3 regions of the Bradyrhizobium sp. AZCC 2176 genome follow, and region 1 is predicted to be linked to each of the others. Evidence: predicted binding sites of a transcription regulator. Region 1 holds the regulator's gene; each other region holds the start of a gene.
The links. The regulator PhoB, encoded in region 1, activates phosphate uptake and scavenging genes when phosphate is short. The targets are predictions, from matches to a motif close to TGTCATNNANCTGTCAT.
Positions count from the first base shown of each region.

Region 2: the regulator PhoB is predicted to act here: its motif matches at 2,966-2,982, upstream of V1288_RS30245 (DUF47 domain-containing protein).
Region 3: the regulator PhoB is predicted to act here: its motif matches at 3,068-3,084, upstream of V1288_RS17875 (esterase-like activity of phytase family protein).

Region 1 covers NZ_JAZHRX010000001.1:1,806,053-1,813,354, forward strand. The annotation lists gene V1288_RS08245 (Hsp33 family molecular chaperone) at 31-1,035, opposite strand; gene argF (ornithine carbamoyltransferase) at 1,141-2,067, opposite strand; gene V1288_RS08255 (aspartate aminotransferase family protein) at 2,067-3,275, opposite strand; gene V1288_RS08260 (GcrA family cell cycle regulator) at 3,780-4,289, shown strand; gene phoB (phosphate regulon transcriptional regulator PhoB) at 4,545-5,249, opposite strand; gene phoU (phosphate signaling complex protein PhoU) at 5,260-5,976, opposite strand; gene pstB (phosphate ABC transporter ATP-binding protein PstB) at 6,083-6,904, opposite strand; gene pstA (phosphate ABC transporter permease PstA) at 6,901-7,302, opposite strand, start outside.
Region 2 covers NZ_JAZHRX010000001.1:6,385,917-6,393,218, forward strand. The annotation lists gene V1288_RS30230 (peptide chain release factor 3) at 1-789, opposite strand, end outside; gene sugE (quaternary ammonium compound efflux SMR transporter SugE) at 945-1,268, shown strand; gene V1288_RS30240 (inorganic phosphate transporter) at 1,260-2,264, opposite strand; gene V1288_RS30245 (DUF47 domain-containing protein) at 2,280-2,924, opposite strand; gene V1288_RS30250 (branched-chain amino acid ABC transporter permease) at 3,066-4,034, opposite strand; gene V1288_RS30255 (branched-chain amino acid ABC transporter permease) at 4,036-4,899, opposite strand; gene V1288_RS30260 (ABC transporter substrate-binding protein) at 4,988-6,205, opposite strand; gene V1288_RS30265 (ABC transporter ATP-binding protein) at 6,244-6,987, opposite strand; gene V1288_RS30270 (ABC transporter ATP-binding protein) at 6,980-7,302, opposite strand, start outside.
Region 3 covers NZ_JAZHRX010000001.1:3,823,521-3,830,822, reverse strand. The annotation lists gene V1288_RS17895 (hemin uptake protein HemP) at 1-37, shown strand, start outside; gene V1288_RS17890 (heme/hemin ABC transporter substrate-binding protein) at 73-1,026, shown strand; gene V1288_RS17885 (FecCD family ABC transporter permease) at 1,077-2,120, shown strand; gene V1288_RS17880 (heme ABC transporter ATP-binding protein) at 2,117-2,917, shown strand; gene V1288_RS17875 (esterase-like activity of phytase family protein) at 3,132-4,484, shown strand; gene V1288_RS17870 (mucoidy inhibitor MuiA family protein) at 4,562-6,226, opposite strand; gene serA (phosphoglycerate dehydrogenase) at 6,409-7,302, opposite strand, start outside.

The DNA of each region.
Region 1 (7,302 bases):
CAAGTGAAATGGCCGCGAATTGTAGTGCCCCTACTCCTCCACGCCGGCTTCGTGCGGCGTGAACTCATACACCGATGAGCAGAACTCGCAGGTCACCACCACCTTGTCGTCTTTCACCATCTCGGCGCGATCTTTCGGCGCAAAGCTCTTCAGCATGGCCGAGACCGCATCGCGCGAACAAGAGCATTGCGCGCGCAGCGGCAGCGGCGTGAACACGCGCACGCCGCGTTCGTGAAACAACCGGTACAGCAGCCGCTCGCCCGACAGATCGGGATCGATCAGTTCGACATCCTCGACGGTGCCGATCAGCGACTGGCCCTCGACCCAGGCATCGTCCTCGGCAACGGAATGCGGCACCGCGCCGTCAGGCGCATCGCCGGGATGCAGGTCGGCCTGCCGCGCCCGCTCGGGCGCCTTCGGCAGGAACTGCAGCAGCATGCCGCCGGCGCGCCAGCGATGTTTTCCGCCGTCGCCGCCGCGCCATTCCTCGCCGACCGCGAGCCGCACGCGGGTGGGGATCTGCTCGGAGCGCAGGAAATATTCATGCGCGGCATCTTCCAGGCTGCCGCCGTCGAGCGCCACCAGGCCCTGGTAGCGGCTCATGTCCGCCCCCTGGTCGATGGTCATCGCGAGATGACCCTTGCCGAGCAGCGCGCCGGAATCCTGGCCGTCCTTCAGCCGCCTGGCATCATAGCGCGCATAGGCGCGCAGGCGATCGGGTGCCTGGAAATCGACGATCAGGAACGACACCGGGCCGTCGGTCTGCGTCTGCATGATGAAGCGGCCGTCGAATTTCAGCGCCGAGCCGAGCAGCGTCGCCAGCACGATCGCCTCACCGAGCAGCTTACCGACGGCGGGCGGATAATCGTGCTTGGTCAGGATGTCATCGAGCGCGGGGCCGAGCCGGGTCAGCCGTCCGCGCAGATCGAGCGCTGCGACCTCGAACGGCAGCACCGCGTCGTCAACGGGAACGGACGACGGCGCGCGAACGGGCGCCTCGGTCGTGATTTTGATGTCGGGGGATTGTGAGATCATGGCGCTCTATCTGGGGTCTGAAGGTGCGAAACGGAAGGGGCTGAAGGCGGCGAAACGATCTCCGCACGTCGTCCCTGCGTTCGCCTGCGTTCGCAGGGACGACAATCACGCCACTTCGTTAAAGCACCAGGCCAGAATGCCCTTTTGCGCGTGCAGGCGATTTTCGGCCTCATCGAACACGACCGATTGCGGGCCGTCGATCACCTCGTCGGTGACTTCCTCGCCGCGATGCGCGGGCAGGCAGTGCATGAAGATCGCATCCTTGCTGGCCAGCGACATCAGCTTCTCGTTGACCTGATAAGGCTTCAGCACGTTGTGGCGGTGCTCGCCGTCCTTGTCGCCCATCGACACCCACGTGTCCGTGACGACGCAATCGGCGCCGCGGACCGCGGCCTCGGGATCGTTGCCGAGCACGATCGGGGCTTGCGTTGCCTTGATCCAATCCTTCATCGCCTTGTTCGGCGCGAGTTGCGGCGGGGTCGCGACATTGAGCTTGAACTTGAAACGCTCGGCTGCATGCGCCCACGACGCCAGCACGTTGTTGTCGTCGCCGGTCCAGGCGACCGTCCTGCCCTCGATCGGTCCGCGATGTTCCTCGAAGGTCATCAGATCGGCCATCACCTGGCAGGGATGCGAGCGCCGCGTCAGGCCATTGATCACGGGCACGGTGGCGTGCGCCGCCAATTCCAGCAGCGCGTCGTGATTGAGGATGCGGATCATGATCGCATCGACATAGCGCGACAGCACGCGCGCGGTGTCGGCGATGGTCTCGCCGCGGCCGAGTTGCATTTCCGCGCCGGTCAGCATGATGGACTCGCCGCCGAGTTGGCGCATGCCGACGTCGAACGACACCCGCGTGCGGGTCGACGGGCGTTCGAAGATCATCGCCAGCGTCTTGCCTTCGAGCGGCTTCCCGGCCTTTTCATGCGCCTTCAGCTTCGCCTTCATGTCGGCGCTGGCGGCCAGCATGTTGCGCAATTCGGCGAGCGGCAGTTCGCTGATGTCGAGGAAGTGACGGACGGACTTGCTCATCATCCCGCCGCCTTCTTCAACTGATTGCCTGATAGCGCGACGCAGGCGCGCTCGAGCATCTGGACGGACTCGTCGATCTCAGCCTCGGTCACGATCAACGGCGCCAGGAACCGCACCACATTGTCGCCGGCGCCGACGGTGAGCAATCTCTCGCCGCGCAATGCATTGACGAGATCGCCCGATGGCACCACAGCCTTGACGCCGACCAGCAGCCCCTCACCGCGCACTTCCGAAAGCACGGCGGGATAGCGATCGACCACGGAAGCCAGTTTCTGTTTCAACAGCAGCGACATCTTCTGTACGTGGTCGAAGAAGCCGGGCTTCAGCATCACGTCGAGCACAGCGTTGGCGGAAGCGATCGCCAGCGGATTGCCGCCGAAGGTCGAGCCGTGCGAGCCGGGCGTCATGCCGGAAGCAGCTTCCGCGGTCGCCAGCACCGCGCCGATCGGAAAACCGCCGCCGAGCGCCTTTGCCAGCGACATCACATCCGGCGTCACGCCGACGCGCTTGTAGGCGAAGAGATCGCCGGTGCGGCCCATGCCGGTCTGCACCTCGTCGAACGCCAGCAACAGGCCATGCTCGTCGCAGAGCTGGCGCAGCGCCTTGAAGAAAGATTGCGGCGCGGAGCGCACACCGCCCTCGCCCTGCACCGGCTCGATCAGGATGCCCGCGGTGTGCGGCCCGATCGCTTTCTTCACCGCTTCGAGATCGCCATGCGGCACCTGGTCAAAACCGTCCATCGGCGGCCCAAAGCCTTCGAGATATTTGGCGGAGCCGGTCGCGGCGAGCGTGCCGAGTGTGCGGCCGTGGAACGCGCCCTCGAAGGTGATGAGCCGATAGCGTTCGGGATGTCCCTTGGAGAATTGATAGCGGCGCACGACCTTGATCACGCCTTCCATCGCTTCCGCACCCGAATTGCAGAAGAACACAAGGTCGGCAAAGCTCTGCTCACAGAGCCGCGCGGCGAGCTTCTCGCCATCCGGGCTCCTGAACAGGTTCGACATGTGCCAGAGCTTTGTCGACTGTTCCTGCAGCGCCTTGATCAGATGCGGATGGCAGTGACCCAGCGCATTGACCGCGACGCCCGAGGTGAAGTCGAGATAGCGCTCGCCATTGGTTGCCGTAAGCCAGCAGCCTTCGCCGCTTTCGAAGCCGAGATCGACCCTGGCGAAGACGGGGAGCAGATGCGACGTGGCGCTATTGGTCATGGCAATTCACTGAAGGTTTGAGACCTGCTTTTGAACCTGCCGCGGAGCACACGCGTGCATTGGCGCGAAGGCGGCAACAGCCGGTCTTGCGAAAACGAAACGTGCCGCCTCTTAAGGGCGGCACGGGAGAGGTATTCTATGTGGGCGGGGGGCGCTGTCAACACACCACGAAGCTGCCTTTCCTGCACCGCAAGATAAGGAAATCCGTACGATTGCGGTGTGGTGGAAAACACGCAGTGCAATGCCTAGATGTCGGAACATGTGGACGCGCAGGCCCGGACTCTTGCGCCCGAGTCCCGCCATATTGTAGCTTTTGGGCCGTCGGGTACGACATCTCGTGCGGCAGTTCTGATCCCTGGAGTCCATTTTGTACGGCGTAAACGTTCGGGCGCGGTTTTCGCGCCCGGCGAGGGCTAAGGGATTCTGACCGCAGGGATTTTTGAGACGAATGACGTCGCCAGCGCTGCCCCTGATTGGCCGGCGCGATGCGAAGGGAAGAATACGATGACGGTATTGACCTGGTCAGACGATCGCGTCGAGCAGCTTAAGAAGCTCTGGGAAGCCGGATTATCGGCGAGCCAGATCGCGGCGGAACTCGGAAATGTGACGCGAAACGCCGTGATCGGCAAAGTGCACCGGCTGGGCCTGTCCGGCCGTGCCAAGAGCCCCTCCTCGGCCGCCCCGCGGCAGCGCAAGGCACGCCCGGCCCAGCAGATGATGCGGGTGTCGCGGCCGGTCTCGCGCGGCAACACCGCGCTCGCGCACGCCTTCGAGGTCGAGATGGAGCCTGATCCGATCGCCTTCGACAATGTGGTGCCGATGAGCCAGCGGCTGTCGCTGCTCGAACTGAACGAGGCGACCTGCCACTGGCCGGTCGGCGATCCCTCGAGCCCGGAATTCTTCTTCTGCGGCGGCAAGGCGCTTTCGGGACTGCCCTACTGCGCGCATCACTCGCGGATTGCGTATCAGCCGGCTGCCGACCGGCGGAGGCAGCAGCCGAAGCCGACAAGGTAAGCCACGGTTTGTCGTAGATCCTATGGGGTGGCAGGTGGTCAGGGGGTAAGTTGAGTTTGCGACCACCCACTCACCCAGAGGATCTACGAACTAAATCGTTCGTCGTCCCTGCGAACCGCAGGGACCCATAACCACGGATGTCAGTGGTTATGCTTCGCTGGAGCTCCAGCGCGTTTCAACAATCGAGATTTGTGGTTATGGGTCCCCGCGTTCGCGGGGACGACGCCGGAGTTTGCTGAGACAACCAGCAGAGCGTTACGGCTCCACCTTCGCAAACCGGTCGTCCAGTGCATAACCCGCGCCGCGCACAGTGCGGATGGGATCCTGTTCTCGGCCCGGATTGAGCAGCTTGCGCAGGCGGCCGATATGGACGTCGACGGTGCGCTCGTCGATATAGATGTCGCGGCCCCAGACGCTGTCGAGCAACTGCTCGCGGCTGAAGACGCGGCCGGGATGTTCGAGGAAAAATTCCAATAGCCGATACTCGGTCGGGCCGAGATCGATCTGGCGGCCGGAACGCGCAACGCGCCTTTTCTCACGATCCAGTTCGATATCGCCATAGGTCAGCACCGTGGCGAGCCGCTCGGGGCTTGCCCGCCGCAACAGGCCCTTCACCCGCGCCAAAAGCTCCGGCACCGAGAACGGCTTGACGATGTAATCGTCGGCGCCGGTCGCCAGCCCCCGCACCCGCTCGCTCTCCTCGCCGCGTGCCGTGAGCATGATGATCGGCAACTGCTTGGTCTCCGGCCGGGCGCGCAGTCGGCGGCACAGCTCGATGCCGGACAGTCCCGGCAGCATCCAGTCGAGCACGACGAGATCGGGCACGCGCTCCTTCAGCCGCGTATCCGCATCGTCGCCGCGGGCGACGGTTTCGACATCATAACCTTCTGCGTCGAGGTTGTAGCGCAACAGCGTGGTCAGCGCTTCCTCGTCCTCGACCACCATAATGCGCGCGCTCATTCTGCTTTCCTCAAGTATTAGGCAGGGTCGTGGCGAACGTCGTCATGTCGCCCTTCGGGCGCTTGTCGAGCATCTGCTGTCCCTCGATCATGTAGAACACGGTTTCGGCGATGTTGGTGGCGTGGTCGCCGATCCGCTCGATGTTCTTGGCGCAGAACATCAAATGAATACAGAACGAGATGTTGCGCGGATCCTCCATCATATAGGTCAGGAGCTCGCGGAACAGCGAGGTGCAGATGGCGTCGACTTCCTCGTCGCCCTTCCACACCGCCATCGCCGCCGGCAGATCGTGCGCCGCATAGGCGTCCAGCACCGACTTGACCTGCGACAGCACCAGATCGGTCATGTGTTCCAGGCCGCGCATCAGCTTGAGCGGCTGGAAATCGTTCTCCAGCGCCGCGACCCGCTTGCCCATGTTCTTGGCGAGGTCGCCGATCCGCTCCAGATCGGTGGCGACCCGCATGGCGCCGACGATTTCGCGCAGGTCGATCGCCATCGGCTGGCGCCGCGCAATCGTCAGCACCGCGCGCTCCTCGATCAGATGCTGCAGCCGGTCGATCTCGACGTCGGCTGCGACGACGCGCTTGCCGAGGGCGACGTCGCGGCGGACCAGCGCGTCGACGGATTCGGTGATCATGCGTTCAGACAGGCCACCCATCTCGGCGACGAGACGGGTCAGTTCCTGAAGGTCGCTGTCGAACGCCTTGGCGGTGTGCTCGGATGCCATCTCTTATCTCCTCAAATCATGGTCCGATTCTAATCGGATCATGATTTTATTTCCTCGTTTGAGCATGATCTCTTCGGAAAACCGGTTCCCACTTTTCCGGATCATGCTAGCCAAACCGGCCGGTGATGTAGTCCTGGGTGCGTCGATCGCTCGGCGAGGTGAAAATCTTGTTGGTGTCGTCGAACTCGATCAGCTCGCCGAGATACATGAAGGCGGTCTTGTCGGAGACGCGCGCCGCCTGCTGCATGTTATGGGTGACGATGGCGATGGTGTAGTCCTCCGCCAGCTCCTGGATCAGTTCCTCGATCTTGGCGGTCGAGATCGGGTCGAGCGCCGAACAGGGCTCGTCGAACAGGATCACCTCGGGCCGCACCGCGACGGTGCGGGCGATGCAGAGCCGCTGCTGCTGGCCGCCGGACAGCGACAGGCCCGAGGCATTCAGCTTGTCCTTGACCTCGTTCCACAGCGCGCCGCCGCGCAGCGCCTTTTCGACGCGGCCGTCCATCTCGGACTTGGAGATCTTTTCATACAGGCGGATGCCGAAGGCGATGTTTTCATAGATCGTCATCGGGAACGGCGTCGGCTTCTGGAACACCATGCCGACGCGGGCGCGCAGCAGATTGAGGTCGAGCTTGGGGTCGAGGATGTTGGTCTGGTCGAGCATCAACTGGCCGGTCGCCTTCTGGCCGGGATAGAGGTCGTACATCCGGTTGAAGATCCGCAGCAGGGTCGACTTGCCGCAGCCGGACGGGCCGATGAAGGCGGTGACGCGGTGGGTGCCGAGCGTCAGGTTGATGTTCTTCAGCGCATGGTGCTCGCCATAGTAAAAGTTCAGGCCGCGGGCGGTCACCTTGGGCGCGGCCTCGGGCAGCGCCACCTGCGGAACGGGTCCCGTCGCTGAGCTCACGGATACGGAGAGATCGGTCATTTGGATGTCCTCTCGGCGCCAAGAATGCGCGCGCCAATATTCAAGGCAAGTACGGTGAGCGTGATCAACAGGGCGCCGGCCCAGGCGAGTTGCTTCCAGTAGGCATAGGGGCTCTGGACGAAGTTGTTGATGGTGACCGGGAGGTTGGCCATCGTCTTGGTCAGGTCGAGACTGAAGAACTGGTTCGACAGCGCGGTGAACAACAGCGGCGCGGTTTCGCCGGCAACGCGGGCGGTGGCGAGCAGGACGCCGGTGATCAGGCCGGACCGGGCAGCGCGATAGGCGATCCGCCGGATCACCAGCGAGCGCGGCAGCCCGAGCGCGGATGCCGCCTCGCGCAAGGGATTGGGCACCAGCCCCAGCATGTCCTCGGTGGTGCGAACCACCACGGGGATCAC
Region 2 (7,302 bases), 4.6 Mb from region 1:
GCCGAAATAGACCGGCGTCAGATGGCCTTCGCGAAATGCCTCCAGTTCGAACGGCTTGCAGGCTTCCGAGACCAGCGCGAGTTCATCCTTGACCTCGCCGACGTCGAGATTGGCGTTGCGGCCGGCGAGATCGGCGATGTCGATCTGCTCGGTCGCGCCGGTCTTGGCGCCGCCGCCTTCGAGCAGGCGCACGCCGCCATTGACGACGTCATAGGTGCCGAGGAAATCGCGGCCGCGGCCGACCGGCCAGGTCATCGGCGTCGTATCGAGCGCCAGCGTCTTTTCGATCTCGTCCAGCAGTTCGAACGTATCGCGGCTCTCGCGGTCCATCTTGTTGATGAAGGTGATGATCGGAATGTCGCGCAGCCGGCACACCTCGAACAGCTTTCGCGTCCGCGCCTCGATGCCCTTGGCGGCGTCGATCACCATCACGGCGGAATCGACCGCGGTCAGCGTCCGGTAGGTGTCTTCGGAAAAGTCCTCGTGGCCCGGCGTATCCAGCAGGTTGAAGACAAGGTCCTGGAATTCGAACGTCATCACCGAGGTCACGACCGAGATGCCGCGCTCGCGCTCGATCTTCATCCAGTCGGAACGGGTATTGCGCCGCTCGCCCTTGGCCTTGACCTGTCCCGCCAGATTGATGGCGCCGCCGAACAGCAGAAGTTTTTCGGTCAGCGTGGTCTTGCCGGCGTCCGGATGGGAGATGATCGCAAACGTGCGCCGCCGCGCCACCTCATCTGAGAGCGGCGAGCGGGACGACGATTCGGCGGAAACGGCAATGTCGGACATGAGGCTCGAGCGTTTGGCAGGGAAAACCGGGCTAATCAAGCCTCATTTGGTGGTTGCGGAGGCTGTTGGCCAGACCCATATCGGCAGCGGAAGGACGGCCTTCCAATTTCACAGCTCATCCGCGGGGACGGCCCTGCCTGGTTCGGAGGGTCGTGATGGCCTGGATCGTGTTGTTCGTCGCCGGCCTCATGGAAATCGGCTGGGCGATCGGCCTCAAATATACTGAAGGTTTCACGCGGCTTATTCCGTCCGTCCTGACGCTCGGCTGCATGGCCGGCAGCATCCTGCTGCTCGGTCTTGCCTTGAGAGCGCTGCCAATCGGAACCGCCTATGCGGTGTGGACCGGCATCGGCGCGGTCGGAACGGCAATCCTGGGCATCGCGCTGTTCGGCGAGCCTGCCACCGCCGCCCGCCTCGCCTGCATCGGACTGATCGTGGCCGGCATTGTCGGGCTCAAACTCGTCACCGGATCAGCGTAGCAGCAAGACGGCCCAATAGGTCAGCGCCGCCACCATCGCGGAAGCCGGAATGGTGATCACCCAGGCGTAGACGATCGAGCTCGCCACATTCCAGCGCACCGCCGAGACCCGCCGCGCCGCGCCGACGCCGACGATGGAGCCGGTAATGGTGTGGGTGGTGGATACGGGAACCCCGAGATAGGTCGCCATGAACAGGGTCGCGGCCCCGCCGGTTTCAGCACAAAAGCCCTGCATCGGCGTCAGCTTGGTGATCCGCAGCCCCATGGTGCGTACGATTCGCCAGCCCCCCATCAGCGTGCCGAGCCCCATGGCCGCCTGGCAGGAAATCACGACCCAGAACGGGATGGCGAAATCCGCCCCGAGGTGCCCCTGCGAATACAAAAGCACCGCGATGATGCCCATGGTCTTTTGCGCGTCGTTGCCGCCATGGCCGAGCGAATAGAGCGACGCCGAGACGAATTGCAGGATGCGGAAGGCGCGATCGACCGCAAACGGCGTCGAGCGCACCGACAGCCAGGACACGATCGCAACCAGCACCAGCGCCAGCAGAAACCCGACCAGCGGCGACAGCACGATCGCCAGCAGCGTTTTCGACAGACCGCTCCAGACCGCCGCTGATATCCCGGCCTTGGCCATCCCCGCGCCGACCAGCCCGCCGATCAATGCGTGCGAGCTCGAGGATGGAATGCCGAGCGCCCAAGTCATCAGGTTCCAGACGATGGCACCGATCAGCGCAGCGAAGATCACGGCTGCATCGACGACATCCGGTTCGATGATTCCCTTGCCGATCGTATCGGCGACATGCGTCCCAAAGACGAGAAAGGCGATGAAGTTGAAGAAAGCCGCCCAGATCACCGCGTATTGCGGCCGCAGCACGCGGGTCGAAACGATCGTGGCGATCGAATTGGCAGCGTCATGCAATCCGTTCAGGAAGTCGAACAGCAGTGCGACCGCGATCAGAAAGATCAGAATCGGCAGACCGAGCGTGGCGTCCACTGGATTGGCCCTGCCCTATACCTGTTCGATCACGATCGAGTTGATTTCGTTGGCGACGTCGTCGAAGCGGTCGGACACTTTCTCAAGATGCTTGTAGATTTCGGCGCCCACGATGAAGTCCATCGAGTTACCGCTTCGGTGCTTGAGAAACAGTTCCTTCAATCCGATATCGTGGAGATCGTCGATACGGCCTTCCAGCTTTCCGATTTCCTCGGTGATGGCGGTCAACATCGCGACGTTGTTGCCGATCGACTGCATCAGCGGGAGTGCACGGCTGACGAGATTGGCGCATTCGACCAATAGCGTGGCTATTTCACGCATCGGAGGTTCGAACGTTCGGACTTCGAACAGCACGACCGCCTTTGCGGTCTGCTGCATCTGGTCAATGGCGTCATCCATCGACGTGATCAGGTTCTTGATGTCGCCGCGGTCGAACGGGGTGATGAAGGTGCGGCGGACCGCGGTCAGTACCTCGCGGGTGATGCCATCGGCGTCGTTTTCGAACTGATTGACGCGCTGGCAGAAGACCGGCGTCTCCTCGCCGCCGCGCAGCATGTCCTGCAACGCCAGGGCGCCCTGCACGACCGTCTGGGCATGCCGGGCAAACAGGTCAAAAAACCGCTCCTCCTTGGGCAAAAAGGCACGAAACCAGCGCAGCATGGGCATTTTTCCGTCGTTCAGAAACGGCCGCCCAGGCGGCCTGTCACGAAGCTGTCATAGACCATTCGAGGGAAAAGCGCGCGACGGCGGGACCCGTGACCCGGGTCATCCACCGCTTTGTGGCGCCGAAAACCGGCCGTTTTACAGGGATCGGCGGAAATAATGCGCGATCTCGCCGATCACGCCGCGGCGGAAGGTCAGCACGCAGGCCACGAAAATGACGCCCTGGATCACCGTCACCCATTGGCCGAACCCGGCCAGATATTGCTGCATGGCGATAATGACAAAGGCGCCGACGACCGGGCCGAAGATGGTCCCGAGGCCGCCGACCAGCGTCATCAGCACGATTTCACCCGACATCGTCCAGTGCACGTCGGTGAGCGAGGCGTTCTGGGCGACGAATACCTTCAGCGAACCGGCAAAGCCCGCGATCGTACCCGAGAGGATGAAGGCGAGCAGCTTGTACTGGTCGGTCTTGTAGCCCAGCGAGATCGCGCGCGGCTCGTTCTCGCGGATCGCCTTCAGGACCTCGCCGAATGGCGAGTTAATGGTGCGGTAGATCAGCAGGAAGCCGCCGAGGAAGCCGGCCAGCACGACGTAATAAAGCACCGTCGGCTTGGCGAGATTGAAGATCCCGAACAGATAGCCCTGCGGGATACCCTGGATACCGTCTTCGCCATGGGTGAACGGCGCCTGCAGGTAGATGAAGTACAGGAGCTGCGACAGCGCCAGCGTGATCATCGAGAAGTAGATGCCCTGCCGGCGAATGGAGATGAAACCGGTGACAACGGAGAGCGCGGCAGCGCCGGCGACGCCGACCAGAATTCCGAGCTCCGGCGACAGTCCCCAGACCTTCAGCGCGTGCGCCGAGCAGTAGCCCGCAGTCCCCAGGAACATCGCGTGGCCGAATGACAGCAGGCCGCCATAGCCGATCAGCAGGTTGAACGCGCAGGCAAGCAGCGCAAAGCACAGCGCCTGCATCACGAAGAACGGGTAGATGCCGGTCATGGGCACGAGGCCCAGCAGTACCGCCATCGCGGCGAACACAATCATCTCGTCGCGCATCGCGCGCGGCGTTACCGGCAGTGAATCGTCAGTCAATGCGCTCATGTCAGGCTGCCCGTCCGGTCAGTCCCGTTGGCTTCACCAGCAACACCAGCACCATCAGAACGAACACCACGGTGTTGGAAGCCTCGGGATAAAAATACTTGGTCAGTCCCTCGATCACGCCGAGCGCAAAGCCGGTGATGATCGATCCCATGATCGAGCCCATGCCGCCGATCACCACCACCGCGAACACGACGATGATCAGGTCGGCGCCCATCAGCGGCCGCACCTGGTTGATCGGCGCGGACAGCACGCCGGCCAGCGCGGCAAGTCCAACGCCGAGCCCGTAGGTCAGCGTAATCATCCTGGGCACATTGATGCCGAACGCGCGCACCAGCGTCGGATTTTCGGTCGCGGCGCGCAGATTGGCGCCAAGCCGCGTCTTTTCGATCAGGTACCAGGTCGCGATGCAGACCACGAGCGAGAAGACAACCACCCAGCCGCGATAGATCGGCAGGAACATGAAGCCGAGATTCATGCCGCCCTTCAGCTCATCCGGGATCGCGTAAGGCAGGCCGGAAGAGCCGAAATAATTCTGGAACACGCCCTGCACGATCAGCGCGATGCCGAAGGTGAGCAGCAGCCCGTAGAGGTGATCGAGGCCGGCGAGCCATTGCAGCATGGTCCGTTCCAGGATCATGCCGAATATGCCGACGACGATGGGTGCGATGATCAGCGCCGGCCAATAGCCGATGCCGGTGATGTTCAACAGGAAATACGCGCAGAACGCGCCCATCATGTAGAGCGCGCCATGGGCAAAATTGATGATGTTGAGCATACCGAAGATCACGGCGAGCCCGAGACTGAGCAGCGCGTAGAACGATCCGTTGATCAGTCCCACCAAAAGCTGGGCGTATAGAGCTTGCATCGGGTTCGCACTCAATCTCGTTTAGGACGCGGAATCGCGTTGGGACGCGAGAGACGGCCCACCGGCGCGCTGCCGGCGGGCCGCTTTGTTACTTCTTTACTAGCGGACACGCGCTTTCCGAAAGCGGCCGGAAGGCCTGATCGCCCGGGGTGGTTCCGACCAGCTTGTAATAGTCCCACGGCCCCTTGGATTCGGAAGGCTTCTTGACCTCGAACAGGTAGGCCGGATGAAGCTTGCGGCCGTCGGCGCGGATCGTGCCCTTGCCGAACAGCGGATCGTCGGTCGGCGCCTCCTTCATTTTCGCGACCACCTTGACGCCGTCATGCGGATTGCCGCCCATCGCGTCGATCGTCTTGAAATAGTGGATCAGGCCCGAATACACGCCGGCCTGCACCATCGACGGCATCGCCTTGTTCTTCATGCGCTCGGAGAAGCGCTTGGAAAACGCGCGGGTGCCGTCGTTCAGGTCCCAGTAGAAGGTTTCGGTGAAGTTCAGGCCCTGCGCCACCTTCAGCCCGAGGGAATGGACGTCGTTAATGAACAGCAACAGCCCGGCGAGCTTCTGGCCACCCGAGACGATCCCGAACTCCGCGGCCTGCTTGATCGTATTGGTCGTGTCGCCGCCGGCATTGGCCATGCCGACGATCTTGGCCTTGGAGGCCTGCGCCTGAAGCAGGAACGAGGAGAAGTCCGACGAATTCAGGGGATGCCTGACGGTGCCGATGACCTTGCCGCCCGATTTAACCACGACTGCGGCGGTGTCGCGTTCCAGCGCGTGGCCGAACGCGTAGTCCGCGGTCAGGAAGTACCAGGTGTCGCCACCGGCTTTCACCAGCGCCTGCCCGGTGCTGTTGGCGAGCATGTAGGTGTCATAGACCCAGTGGATCGTGTTCGGCGAACACTGGGCATTGGTAAGGTCCGACGTCGCCGCGCCGGTGTTGATCATGATGGAGTTCTTTTCCTTCACCAGATTGTTGACCGCCAGCGCAACGCCGGAGTTCAGCACGTCCACGAAGATGTCGACCTTCTCGACGTCGATCCATTGGCGCGCGATGGTGGTACCGATGTCGGGCTTGTTCTGGTGGTCGGCGGAAACGATGTCGATTTTCCAGCCCTTGGCCGCCAGCCCGGAATCCTCGACCGCCATCTGAGCGGCAAGCGTGGAGCCGGCGCCGCCGAGGTCGGAGTAAAGTCCGGAATTGTCGGTGAGCACGCCGATCTTGACGGTCTTGTCCTGCGCCATGGCGCCGCCTGCGGCAAGCGCGAGCGCCGTGCCGAGGAAGAGAGCTGAAATTCGAAGTTTCATAGTATCTCCATTAATCAAGAGTGCAGCCATAGTACCGATTAAACGCCGAGATAGGTGTGGAGCTTGTCCATGTTGGCCGACAACTCCGAATTCGCAAACCCGTCGATGACCTTGCCGTGCTCGACGATGTAGTAGCGGTCGGCCACCGTCGAGGCGAAGCGGAAATTCTGTTCGACCAGCAGGATGGTGAAGCCTTCCGACTTCAGCCGCGCGATGGTGTGGCCGATCTGCTGGATGATGACGGGCGCAAGCCCCTCGGTCGGCTCGTCCAGCATCAGGAAGCGCGCGCCGGTGCGCAGGATTCGCGCAATCGCGAGCATCTGCTGCTCGCCGCCCGAAAGCTTGGTGCCCTGGCTGTTGAGCCGCTCCTTCAGGTTCGGGAACAATTCGAAGATCTGATCGAGCGACAGGCCGCCTGCGCGCACGATCGGCGGCAGCAGTAGGTTTTCGCGCACATCAAGGCTTGCAAAGATGCCCCGCTCCTCGGGACAGAACGCGATGCCCATCCGCGCGATCCTGTCGGACGAGGCGCGGATGATGTCTTCATTGTTGAAGCGGATGGAGCCAGTGCGCTGGCCGATAATTCCCATCACCGACTTCAGCGTCGTGGTCTTGCCGGCACCGTTGCGGCCGAGCAGCGTGACCACCTCGCCGGCCTTCACTTTGAAGTTGATGCCGTGAAGGATATGGGATTCGCCGTACCAGGCCTGCAGGTCGGAAACGGAAAGAACCTCCGCACCCGCCGGTTTGGCGGCGGCTTCGGCCATTTTCAACTCAGGCATGACCGGCCCCCAGATAGGCTTCCTTGACGCGCTCGTCCTTGGACAATTCAGCATAGTTGCCTTCGGCCAGTACCTGACCGCGGGTCAGCACCGTGATGATGTCGGACAGGTTGGCCACCACGGAAAGATTATGCTCAACCATCAGGATGGTGTACTTCGCCGAGATGCGCTTGATCAGCGCCGCGATCTTGTCGATGTCTTCATGGCCCATGCCGGCCATCGGCTCGTCGAGCAGCATCATCTCCGGGTCGAGCGCCAGCGTTGTCGCAATCTCGAGCGCGCGCTTGCGGCCATAGGGCATCTCGACCGCCGGCG
Region 3 (7,302 bases), 2.0 Mb from region 1:
GCTGACGTCGCAGAACAAGCTGATCCTGACCAAGTGAACCCGACCAGGAGAACCTAACCAGGTGAACCGGCAATGACATTATGTCGCACGCTCGCACTGTCGGCCATCGCGGGCTGTTTCCTGCTCGGCCGTGTCGCGGTCGCTGCGGGCATTACCGTGCATGATGCCCGAAACCGCGACGTCACGATCAGCGATCCCGCGCGGATCGTCTCGATCGGCGGTGCGATCACGGAGATCCTCTACGCGCTCGGTTTCGAGGACAGGCTGGCCGGCGTGGACTCCACCAGCTTCTATCCGCCCGCAGCGCTGCGTGACAAACCGAACGTCGGCTATATGCGCCAGCTTTCGGCTGAGGGCGTTCTTGGGCTCAATCCCTCGCTGGTGCTGGCAGTGCAGGGATCCGGGCCGAAAGAAACCATGGACGTGCTGGAGGCGGCCAAGGTGCCGCTGGTGCTGGTGCCCGAAACCTTTTCGGAAGCGGGCGTGATCGACAAGATCAAGCTGGTCGGTCACGCCATGGGCGCGGACAAGCGGGCCGAATGCCTGACCGCGGCGGTAGCGGACGACCTGGCGCAACTGCGCGAGCTGCGCGCCAAGGTGACGAAGCCGGCGCGCGTGATGTTCGTGATGTCGCTGTTGAACGGTCGGGCGATGGCCGCCGGAAAAAACACCGCTGCGAACGAGATCATCGCGCTTGCCGGCGGCGTCAACGCGATCGACGGCTATGATGGCTACAAGATCATCAACGACGAGGCGATCGTCGCGGCAAAGCCCGACGTGGTGCTCTCGATCCAGCGCGGCAAGGACTCGGTGGAAGCGGAAGCCGTATATGTCCATCCCGCCTTCGCGCTGACCCCGGTCGCGGCCAACAAGGCCTTCATGTCCATGGAAGGCCTCTATCTGCTTGGCTTCGGGCCGCGCACGGCGGCCGCCGCGCGCGATCTCTCGGTCAAGCTCTATCCGGCGTTGGCGCCGCAGGCAGAGAAGTTCAAGCCGGCGGCACTCACCGCAAACTGCCGGCTGTGACCACTCTCTCCGACAGCACGCAACATGCGAAGCGCCGCAGTAGATACGCGTTGCGCCCTCCCGCTTCGCTGACCCTCATCTGTCTGCTCGCCACACTTGCCGGCGCGGCGCTGGTTGCGCTCACGATGGGCGCCGCCGGCATTCCGCTGACGCGGCTGCCGGCCGCGCTCGGCTTGTGGGGCGACGCTGCAGCGGGTCCGACGCTTGCGCGCGACCAGCTCGTGCTGTGGTCGATCCGGATTCCGCGGATCGCGGCGGCGGCGATGGTCGGCGCCCTGCTCGCCGCATCGGGCGCCATCATGCAGGGGCTGTTTCGCAACCCACTGGCCGACCCCGCGCTGGTCGGCGTTTCCTCCGGCGGCGCGCTGGCAGCAGCGGCCGCGATCGTGTTCACCGACAGCCAGATCGGCCAGAGCCTCCGCTTCATGCAGCATCAGTTGCTGCCGATCGCGGCCTTCGCAGGCTCGCTGGTGACGACAATCATCCTCTATTCGATCGCGAGCCGCTCGGGGCGGACGTCGATCGCGATTTTCCTGCTGGCCGGCATTGCGATTGCCGCCATCGCCAATGCCGGCGTCGGGTTACTCGTGTTTATCGCCGATGATCGCCAGTTGCGCGACATCACGTTCTGGATGCTGGGCTCGCTGAGCGGCGCGACCTGGCCCAAGCTCGCCACGCTGGCGCCGGTGCTGGGCTTGGCTGCGATCGCCTGCGTCTCGATCGCGCGCGGGCTCGATGTCCTGGTGCTCGGCGAGGCCGAGGCGTTCCACAGCGGTGTTGACGTCGAACGGCTGAAGCGGATTTCGATCGTGCTGGTGTCGGCGATGACGGGGGTAGCGGTTTCGGTCTGCGGTGTGGTCGGCTTTGTCGGCATCGTGGTGCCGCATCTGTTGCGGCTGGTAATCGGGCCGGCGCACCGGCTGCTGCTGCCTGCATCGATGCTATTGGGTGCGGTGCTGCTGGTGGGCGCCGACACGCTGGCCCGCACCATCGTTGCGCCTGCTGAAATGCCGATCGGCATCCTGACCGCGGCGATCGGCGCGCCGTTCTTCTTAGGGATGCTGCTCCGCCAACGCGGGCTGGTTTCGCTATGAGCGCCATCCTCGAGGCGCAAGCGATCTCGATGGTGGTCGGCGGCGCCACGCTGGTCGATGCGATCGATCTGCGCATCAAAGCCGGCGAGATGGTCGCGATCGTCGGCCCCAACGGCGCCGGCAAATCGACGCTGCTGCGGATGCTGTCCGGCGATCTCCGCCCGACGCGCGGCCAGATCAGGCTGAAACAGCGCGACATCCACCGCTACGCGCCGCGCCTTCTCGCCCATCACCGCGCGATGCTGTCGCAGCATGTCAACGTCACCTTCCCGTTCACGGTCGAGGAAATCGTCCATATGGGCGCGGGCGATAGCGGCCGCGCCGCCGCGCAGCGGCTGGTCGATGCGGCGCTCGGCGAGGTCGATCTCGCGCATTTCGTTCACCGGCAATTGCCGACGCTATCCGGCGGCGAGCAGCAGCGCGCGCATTTTGCCCGCGTGCTGGTGCAACTCGCCTGCGGCGAAGAGCAGCACGGCCCGGGGCTTCTGCTGCTGGACGAGCCGACCTCCAGCCTCGACATGCGCCACCAGATCGACCTGGTGGAAACGGCGCGGCGGCGCGCCCAGAACGGCACGGCCGTGATCGCCGTGCTGCACGACCTTAATCTGGCGATGCGCTTCGCCGACCGGATCGTGCTGCTGCACCGCGGCCGGCTCGCCGTCGACGGTGGCCGCGCTGACGCGATCACGGCCGAGACCATCCGCCGGATTTTCGAGGTCGACGTCACGATCGACTATACCGATCAAGGCGTGCCGTTCCTGCTGCCGCAAACCATGCGGCCGGCAGGCCCGCCCTAGAGCCCGCTTCTGATTGAATCAGAACCGGGCTCTAGGTTTTTGTTTTGACGCGTTTTCTTGACGCGAACCGGGGCCCACTTCGCTGGGAAACGCTATGACGGCATAACGCCGCAAGGCTTATCCAACGGCGTTACAGGCTTTTCACAAAACTGTCAGCCAATTGTAACGGCCGCTCCGCAAGACACTCCGCATCGTCATTCACAGGAGATCCGCCATGCGCGTGTCATTGCTCTGCTCCGTCGCGTCCGTCTTTCTGGCCAGTGCTGCATTTGCGCAGGGCGAAGGCGAGTTTCCCGTCACGCTGAAGGGGCACGCCGTGCTGCCGGCGCAGACCTTCATCGACGCGCCCACGGACGCGCCTGACGATCTCAAGACCGCGGGCAAGTACACCACTGGCCGCCGCGTCGACGCCGTCGGCACCGTGATGGGAAAATCCTACGAGCGCCCCACCGGTGTGTCGCTGCCGTTCAAGGGCCAGCCGCTGCAGGGCCATTCCGGCATCAAGATGATGGCGGACGGTTCGTTCTGGGTGCTCACCGACAATGGCATGGGCTCGCGCTACAACTCGGCGGATTCGATGCTGTATCTCAACCGCCACAAGATCGACTGGGCGAGCGGCAAGATCGAGCGGCAGGAAACCATCTTCCTGCACGATCTCGACAGGAAGGTGCCGTTCCGCATCCTGCATGAGGACACCGCAAAACGTTATCTCACCGGCGCCGACTTCGACACCGAAGGTTTTCAGATCATCGGCGACACCTTCTGGATCGGCGACGAGTTCGGCCCCTACGTGCTGAAGGCCGACAGGATGGGCAAGATCTTGGCCGTCTTCGAAACCCCTGCCGACGGCAAGCCGGTGCGCTCGCCCGACCATTGGTCGGTGCAGTCGCCGGGCGCACCTGGCGCCAGCTACACCACGGTCAATCTGCGCCGCTCCAAGGGCTATGAAGGCTTTGCCGCCTCGAAGGACGGCAAGTTCCTGTACGGCCTGCTGGAAGGCCCGCTGTGGGACGCCGAGAAGAAGGATTTTGAAAAGGTCGATGGCAAGGAAGCCTCCCGAATCCTCGAATTTGATGTTGCCACCGAAAAATTCACCGGCCGCTACTGGCACTATGTGTTCGAGCAGAACGGCCACGCCATCGGCGACTTCAACATGATCGACGCGTCAAGCGGCCTGATCATCGAGCGCGACAATGGCGAAGGCACCGCCGACAAGGCCTGCGCGGCCGGCCAGCGTGGCGAGAACTGCTTTCCGGACCTTGCAAAATTCAAGCGCGTCTACAAGGTCGAGCTCTCCGAGGCCAATGTCGGCAAGCCGGTGCGCAAGATCGCCTATATCGATCTGATGAAGATCAAGGATCCCGACAAGAAGGCCCGCAAGCCGCTCAACGACGGCGTGCTGACCTTCCCGTTCTTCACCATCGAGAACGTCGACCGCGTCGACGACACCCATATCATCGTCGGCAACGACAACAACCTGCCGTTCTCCTCGAGCCGCGATCCCAACAAGGCGGACGACAACGAGTTCGTGCTGCTGGAAGTCGGGGAGTTTCTGAAGGCGAAGTGACGCCGGTTAGCTCCCTCTCCCCGTGAAGAACGGGGAGAGGGAGAGCCGACTGTGCGTCACCTGTAGCCTCGCCGCTGCTAGCCCGCCGGTACCATCACGACGCCCTTGTCCTTGGGCCAGCGGATTCGCCAAGCGAAGTTGATGTCCCTGACCTCGCCCGCCTTGGCCTCGAACGCCCATTCCAGCACGCCGCGTTTGTCGCGGAGGTTGCTCGCGGTCGGCGGCGTCGTGGACGACAGCATTTCGACCTGGATTTCCTCGTTCTCGCTGACCGGCAACTGATCCTCGATCGCGATCCGGATCGGGAAATCATGGCCGTTGCGCACATTGGTCTTGAACGCGCGCTCGTCGGTCTTCGACGTCGTCACGATCAGGCCGGCCGATCCCTCGTTGCGCTTGAGAACGGCGCGTTCGATCTTGACCTTGTCGTCGGCGCCGAAGCCGAGCCGCACGGTCTCGTCCTTGTTGGCGGCGGCCATCTGCCCGCGGCCGACGAAGGCGCCGTCGCGGTAGATCGCTACCCGGCCCGGCAACAGCGGCGCGTCCTCGTTCTGCTTGAAGCTCGCTTCGAGGAACGCCGTCGGATTCAGCACCGGCGCCGCGCGGACCGCGATATCGGGGGCGATGGTGGCAGTGGAAACACGCAGGCTCTTGGCGCCTTCGCTCGCACTGAGGCTGACGCGGCCCGGAATTTTGAACACTACCTGGAAGCCGCTGACATCAGCCGTGGCCTGTTGCTCGTCGGCCCTCCCGGAGAGCGCCTCCGCCACCTGGGGCGCCGGCGCTGCGCGCAGCAACGGCTTCGCATTATCCATCAAGCCGCCGCTGGCCGACTGGGCAGGACGCGGCGGTTGCGGATATTGCACAATCAGCGAATTGAGATCGGGTGCGCTGCCGCCGCGCGCGGTGCGCACGGTCGAGACGCTGAGCGCGACGTTGGACCAGTCCTCGCCGGTGGCCTGGGTGATTTCGGCGCGGCGCACCAGCTCGAGCGCGGGCTTGCGGTCCTTGGCGCCGGTGTCGAGGCGGGCATCGTAGAGCGGTATCCAGCGCGCGTTGCGCACGGCATAGGTGACCCGCAATGTCGCTTTGGTCGCGGCCGCGGCGGCGAGTTCGATCTTAACTTCCAGCTTGCTTGGCGGCTTCTGCGCCCGGTCCTGTTCGAGGCGCGCGATTTGGCGGTCGAGTTCGCGCTGCTTGCGCACGGCATCGCGAATGGCAGTGTCGGCGCTGGCGATTTCCTCGCCGACCACGGCAAAAGCCGCACGCCATTCGGCAATCGGCCGCGCCTCGCCCTTGTCGCCGATTCCGGCCGGCGAGGTATCCGCAAAGCGCTCGGCAAATTTGCGCCGGGCAGTCGCCGCATCGATCGCGCCCTGCAGATTGGCGCGTTCGTCCTTCAGCGCCTCGATGTGCTTGTCGAGCTCGGGCAGATTGACCGGCGGCGCCGCGCGCGGCGGCTTTGCGTCGATCGCGCCGATCGTGAGTTTCGCGCCCGCCTCGCCCTCGACCCGGAGCGATGACGGATCCAGCGTGAGCGGAAAATCCTTCAGAACGGCCGAATTCTCGCCCGCCGGCAGATCGAGCGAGACGATCCGCGTGACGCTGGCGCCGTCGGGATAGACGGTGACGGCATCGACCGCCGAGCTGGCGGCCACGTCAACCGCCCACGTCTCGCCGGCGGCAAGCACCGTGAACACGACGAGGCTCGTCGTTAAAAAGCAGTTCGTAATCAATCGCATGGATACCCTCCTGAACCGCTCGCCTGATGGCAACGCGCAACTACGCCCACCACTCCCGGTCATGAGACGCAGCGAGGGAGAAACTGGTTCGATCGGGATTTCCACGTGCTTTCGCCGCGACGTGACGCGGCGAAAGCATAAGGCACCTTCCTCTGCCGAAAGCGCCTCGAAGACGGCGTCGCTTAGAACGCCAGCGCCTTGGCCTGCTTCACCTGAGGCAGCTTCTGTACCTTGGCCAGCACATCTGGCGGCACGGGGCCGTCGATCTCGACCAGCGCGATGGCATCGCCGCCCTGCTTGACGCGGCCGAGATGGAAGGTGGCGATGTTGATCTTGGCGTCGCCGAGCAAGCCGGCGAAGCTGCCGATGAAGCCGGGCTTGTCCTCGTTGGTGACGTAGATCATCGACTTGCCGAACTCGGCGTCGACCCGGATGCCCTTGATGTCGACCAGCCGCGGCTTGCCGTCGTGATAGACGGTGCCGGACACCGAGCGTTCCTGCCGTTCGGTGGTGACGGTCACGGTGATCAGGCTTTCATAATCGCTCTGCGCCGCGCGCACGATCTCGTCCACCACCATGCCGCGCTCTTTCGCAACGACCGGCGCGGAGACCACGTTGACTTCGCCCAGCATCGGCCGCAGCAGGCCCGACAGCACCGCCGACGTGATCGCCTTGATCTTCATCTCGGCGACGTGTCCCTCATAGGTGATCTGGACCTTCAAAATCCCGCTCTCGGTGAGCTGACCTGCGAACGAGCCGAGCTTTTCGGCGAGCTCGATGAACGGCTTCAGCTTCGGCGCCTCTTCCGCGGTGATCGATGGAAAATTCACCGCGTTCGAGATCGCGCCGGTCAGGAGATAATCCGACATCTGCTCGGCGACCTGCAGCGCGACGTTCTCCTGCGCTTCCGTGGTGGAGGCGCCGAGATGCGGCGTGCAGATCACGTTGGGATGGCCGAACAGCACGTTCTTGGTGGCGGGCTCCTCGACGAACACGTCGAAGGCGGCGCCCGCGACGTGCTTGGAGTTCAGCGCATCGAGCAACGCCTGCTCGTCGACCAGGCCGCCGCGCGCGCA